Ammoniphilus sp. CFH 90114: one gene and its partner. Each later gene encodes a partner of the first gene's protein in a complex. Links are inferred from orthologs where the notes say so. Each region holds a gene or a part of one and is shown on either strand. Other genes may lie near its edges.

Region 1 (2,929 bases):
AGGAATAATGCGTACCTTCTGCAGCCAGTCGTCCTCAACGTCAGGAAAGATATCATGAGAACTTAAATCCTTTTTATCTTTCACCGTTGCATATAGCTTCTCAGGAAGAACTTCTTTGAACAAATTTAAATCCATAATTGTAACCGGCCATCTGGTAATCGGTTCATACAATTGATTTCCTGTATCAATTAATCCTCTGCACGCGATAGCTTGTTCGTTAATGAAAACTTCTAATTCTACATAAAAGGTGGCTTTGCGATTATTTTCCTTCAGTTGCCTTAATGCTCTTCCGGAAAGCCACCAAAGACATGGGAAAGCTATTAGGATAAACCCCCATGTTATGGAGGTGCCCAAGCCCCCTGTTTGAGTAAAGACAATTCCAGAAAGAATTTCACTCTCCGTCTGTAGAAAGAAATGAAGCCCCAATAGCCCACCACCAAGAACAAATGCGACCATATAGAAACAAAGGATTCTCTGAAGAAAGGCTCCGATACGATGATAGCCAAACGTACAAAACACCATTAAAGCAGAGAAAAGTAATTTTGTGAAAAAAGTAAAAAGTCCATTAATATAAGGAAAAAAAATAACTAATGTATAAGTTGCTCCGATAGCTGCACCCAGTCCCAAACGGTACCAACGGGGCTTTAGCTTCAAAACAAATGCCGTTGACCATAAAAGTATCGTATCAATCAGGAAATTAGTTAAGAAGATAAGATCTAAATAAACGGTCACTTCATTTCAAAGCCCCCTCTCCTCTATCCTAACCTTCCTAGCAGACAACCAACTTCCGTAGAATTGAGAAGTTACCAAATGCTTACAGTCATCTCTTCGTGCTCTCAGTATATAATAAAGCCTATTCAAAGTCTGTCTAAACTTGCCGACCCACACGCACTTTTTTCGTCGAATTTAACGAGAATAAATCTGAATTTCACTTGATAACAGGGAAAACAAAAAAAGAACTCCGTAATCTAGCTACGGAGTTCTCACTTGGTTGTTTACTTATTATTTCGGTTCCGACGGTTACGCAGGAACGTAGGTACGTCTAAACTATTACTATTAAAATTCTGGAAAGGACGCACTTCTGATCTTTCTTCTTCTTTAGCACTTGCTACTTGAGTTCTTGCATTGTTGATAGTCGCCTGTGGACGCTTGTCCAAATTGCTTGGTTTCTGTGACGCCTCTTCAAAACCCGTAGCAATTACCGTAACGATGATCTCATCCTTAAGATTCTCATTGATAACCGCTCCAAAAATCATGTTTACCTCTTGATCAGAAGCAGAGGCAACAATATCAGCCGCTTCATTTACTTCATAGAGACTTAAGTTATGTCCTCCTGTAATATTCAAGAGTACACCACGAGCTCCATCGATAGAAGTTTCAAGTAACGGACTGTTAATCGCTTGTTTTGCTGCTTCAGTTGCACGGTTCTCACCCGTTCCGATACCAATTCCCATTAATGCAGATCCACGCTCTGTCATGATCGTCTTCACATCTGCAAAGTCTAAGTTAATTAATCCAGGAACAGCGATAAGATCTGAGATCCCTTGAACCCCTTGACGAAGTACATTATCAGCTTCACGGAAGGCTTCGAGCATTGGTGTATTTTTGTCTACAATTTCAAGTAGTCGATCATTAGGAATAACAATTAGTGTATCTACCTTTTCCTTTAAGGCATTAACCCCTGCCATGGCTTGCATGGATCTTTTTCTACCTTCAAAAGAGAATGGCTTAGTTACCACACCTACAGTAAGTGCTCCCATCTGTCTTGCAATATCAGCAATCACCGGGGCCGCACCTGTACCTGTTCCACCGCCCATTCCTGCAGTTACAAATACAAGATCTGATCCACGGAGCGCATTCTCAATGAGTTCTCTACTTTCTTCTGCTGCTTTTCTCCCTACATCCGGATTAGCACCAGCACCAAGCCCTCTTGTTAGCTTTTCACCAATCTTTAACTTTTGTTCTGCTCTTGACAATTGAAGAGCTTGAGCATCCGTATTTACCGCAATAAACTCTACACCTTGCACACCCATCTCGATCATTCGGTTGACTGCATTACTTCCGCCGCCACCAACTCCTATGACCTTAATCTGAGCAAGTGAGTCGATATCCAAATCAAATTCCAACATTCTTGGTAGTCCCCCTCACATGTCTTTGAAGCTTCTTCGTTATCACTAGATAAACTCACTAAACCAATTCTTAACTTTGTCAATAACGCGATTATCCTTTTCCTTTGGCTGGCTAACTTTCTTAACTGGCTTCATTTGAGCAGGAACCTTTTCCTTCTCAACCATCATAGGCTGGCGAGGGCCTGCATGCTTCGAAGCATACTTGATGAGTCCAACGCCTATGGTATAAGAAGGATCTCTTACACCAATATAATCAGGCATAGCAACCCTTACCGGCACTTGTAGATCTTCTCTAGCCAACTCCACCACCCCTGGCATACCAGCTACGCCACCAGTGAGAACAAAACCAGCAGGAATATCTCCAAAATAACCAAGCTTAACGACTTCTTCTTGAACTAATCCTACAATTTCTGCTACCCGTGGTTCTATAACATGGGCTAAGTCGGATTGAGTACATTCGATATCCGTATTGCTGCCTATCCTCTTCACCTTGAACTTTTCGTTAGGAGAGGCTTGATCAATCATGGCACATCCATATTTAAGTTGAAGACGCTTAGCCTCTTCAGTGGAGGTACGGAGGGCATAGGCAATATCACTTGTTATGTAGTCTCCCCCGATAGGTATCGTACTGACACCGGCCAATGTGCCTTGTTCAAAGATAGCAATTGTCGTCGATCCAGCTCCCATATCTACCAGTACCACGCCTAAATTCTTCTCATCCTTCGATAAGGCAATATCACTTGCAGCTAAAGATTGTAGGTAAAACCCTGCGATATGAAGTCCCGCCTTCTCAATACAAC
Region 2 (2,744 bases), on another replicon or contig:
TTGATATCTATATATCTGTCTGCATCTACCATGTCCACTTCCTGCCCAGGATCCCCTTCCTCACCGTCCCCCTCCAACTGATAGTGCTCCATAAAGCCTGGAGGCATTGATTCACCTTCCTGAAAGCTCCCTCCTAGGCCGTTTAAAATTTCATAGGCGGCAATCCAGTTCTCCTCATTCGTCATTACTTTCATTTGGGTGCCGTCGATGGTCACTTGATTGAATCCCGCGCTTACTAAATATTCCTTTGCCCGTTCTGCTTCCGTAGTGGATGTGAAATTAGTGTGAATGTGTTGGTCCATGTCATCATAACCTCCATGTAAGAAGTATTAAATTAAATGTTCCCTAATTTATATGGGCTTATGACGGAGGAGTCTTATGATACAAACTGCTCATGGAATAGTTACAGATATTATTCGAAGTAAAGATGAGATTCAAGAAGTTTACGTAGATATTAATGGCAAACGTGAAAAAGCCATCAATTATCCGTTGATAACAGGGGTATCAGCAATTGGGCATCGTGTTGTGGTAAATACGACGGCAGTAGCATTAGGGTTAGGCACCGGAGGATATCACTTTATTATGCATAACCTAGATAGTGAAATAAATAGTTCGATCAAGGTTAGTCACCATATTATGAAATTAAGATATACTCCCCACCAACTCGCAACCGGTTCTTGTGAAGAACAAGGGAGTCCCTATCACGAAAAGTTTCTTCAACATCAATCAATAGAAGGGATGCCTGTTCTAGTAGGTGGTCTACATAGTATGCTGCCTATTGTGGTTACATATATTAAGAAAATAGACCCGTCCCTACGCATCGCTTATATTATGACAGATAAGGCCTCTCTTCCGATGGCATTTAGTAAGCACGTGGAACGACTAAATGAAAATGGCTGGCTGGATGGAACGATTACCATTGGTCATTCTTTTGGTGGAGACTTGGAGGCCGTGAATATTTATACGGGACTTCTAGCAGCAAAACATATACTTCGAGCGGATATCACCTTGGTTTTAATGGGGCCAGGAATAGTTGGAACAGGCACTCCTCTTGGATTCTCAGGAATGGAACAAGTAGAGATTCTCCATGCAACCCATACCTTAAAAGGATTACCAGTGTCGATACCACGAGTGGGAGAAGCGGACTTACGCAAAAGGCATCAGGGGATTAGTCACCATACCTTGACGGTACTTCAACATACGCTGGCTCCTGTATACGTACCGATCCTAGAGGATGTTGCCTCGAAGAGCGATACTTCAGCCTCTTTGCATCGATGGATCCGCGGAAACAGGGAAAAAATTCACCGATTAGAGGCGTGCTTAAGTCAATATCCTTATGCTATTACTACGATGGGGAGGTCCTTCCAGGACGACCCGTTGTTTTATGAGTCGGTAGGGTTGGCTGCTGATTTTGCCATGTTTATTCAACGCGCAGAAGCTAGTGTCCTTTCTGATTCAGAAGCTCTTGGAGTGTTATGGAAAGCTTCGACCATTCCTTAAGTTTCTCACGAATTTCCCAAACTTTCCCTGAAAGGCGAATTGTATTAGAATGGTAATAAATCTTCATAAATGACTCCTCCTATTACATGGGGATATGAGTTTTATTAATGACAGCGCCAAGGTTTCTATGAGCATATGAACTGAAAGGACAAGCTAGAACTGAAGGAGGATCTACCATGAGCAAATTTAATGAAAAAACAGTAAAAAGCGATGTGATTTTTGAGGGGAAAGTGATTACTCTTCAAGTAGACGAAGTGGAGCTGCCTAACGGAAAGCTGGCAAAACGCGAGATCGTCCGGCATCCAGGAGCTGTCGCCGTGATCGCGATTACGCCCGAGAATCGAATGATTATGGTTAGGCAATTTCGCAAGCCTTTAGAGAAAACGATCTTAGAGATACCTGCAGGAAAGCTAGAAAAGGGAGAAGAGCCATTAGTTTGTGCGGAGCGAGAACTTATCGAGGAAACGGGCTATAGGGCAGAGGAAATGAAGTTTGTTAGCTCTTTTTACACATCGCCAGGATTTGCCAACGAAATCATTCATATTTATGAGGCTAGTGGCCTTGAGTCTGGGGATGCACAGCCAGATCAAGATGAGTTTGTAGATCTCGTGGAAGTCACACTGGAGCAAGCATTTGAGTATATTCAAAGTGGCGATATTATTGATGCAAAAACGATATTTGCCATATACTACTGGGAAAATACTTTATTAAAGAGGTAAGTGGGATGAGAGAATACTTTTCAGACCTCCATATCCATATTGGCCGTACCTATAAGGGGAAGGCTGTCAAAATTACCGCATCCAAGACTTTGACCTTTTCTAGGATCCTTGAAGAAGCGGCTGATCGGAAGGGCTTAGATATGGTTGGCATTATTGATATGCACTCCCCAGAGGTGCTAGAGGAGATGGCCGATTTGATTCAGGCCGGCCTTGTCCAAGAGTTGCCAAGAGGAGGTCTGAGATATAAAGACACCACGATTATTTTAGGAAGTGAGGTGGAACTGCGATTTGAAACTCGTGGAACCGCCCACTTCCTCGTTTATTTTCCTACGGTCAGAGACATGAAGGAATTTTCCTCTTGGCTAGCTAAACGAGTTAAAAATATTCAACTTAGCACGCAACGCGCCTATACAACGGCACAAGAGCTGCAAGATCGGGTTTCCCTAGGGGAGGGATTCATGATTCCTGCCCATATCTTCACTCCTTTCAAAAGTATATACGGTAACTGTAGTTCATCGATGGAGG

Evidence for each region.
Region 2: the proteins of ftsZ (region 1) and mciZ are in contact, whole or in part, in a crystal structure (PDB 4U39), measured with the Bacillus subtilis proteins. The link is inferred for Ammoniphilus sp. CFH 90114 from one-to-one orthologs.

Annotation. Positions count from the first base shown.
Region 1 is NZ_SDLI01000001.1:378,471-381,399, reverse strand. What follows is about bases 63-2,927. They hold ftsZ (cell division protein FtsZ), read right to left. Parts: upstream 2,130-2,927; coding sequence 996-2,129; downstream 63-995. Other genes in these bases: ftsA (cell division protein FtsA), read right to left, coding at 2,175-2,927; spoIIGA (sigma-E processing peptidase SpoIIGA), read right to left, coding at 63-732. In the rest of the region: more of spoIIGA, read right to left, coding at 1-62; more of ftsA, read right to left, coding at 2,928-2,929. UniProt on the Bacillus subtilis protein: Essential cell division protein that forms a contractile ring structure (Z ring) at the future cell division site. The regulation of the ring assembly controls the timing and the location of cell division.
Region 2 is NZ_SDLI01000002.1:396,657-399,400, forward strand. What follows is about bases 4-2,683. They hold mciZ (Z-ring formation inhibitor MciZ), read right to left. Parts: upstream 1,568-2,683; coding sequence 1,439-1,567; downstream 4-1,438. Other genes in these bases: EIZ39_RS06680 (hypothetical protein), read right to left, coding at 4-302; EIZ39_RS06685 (DUF3866 family protein), read left to right, coding at 379-1,500; EIZ39_RS06695 (NUDIX domain-containing protein), read left to right, coding at 1,677-2,219; EIZ39_RS06700 (endonuclease Q family protein), read left to right, coding at 2,225-2,683. In the rest of the region: more of EIZ39_RS06680, read right to left, coding at 1-3; more of EIZ39_RS06700, read left to right, coding at 2,684-2,744. UniProt on the Bacillus subtilis protein: Blocks Z-ring formation in the mother cell during sporulation by inhibiting the polymerization of FtsZ. Binds to the minus end of FtsZ and functions as a filament-capping protein. At high concentrations, is capable of both capping and sequestration of FtsZ.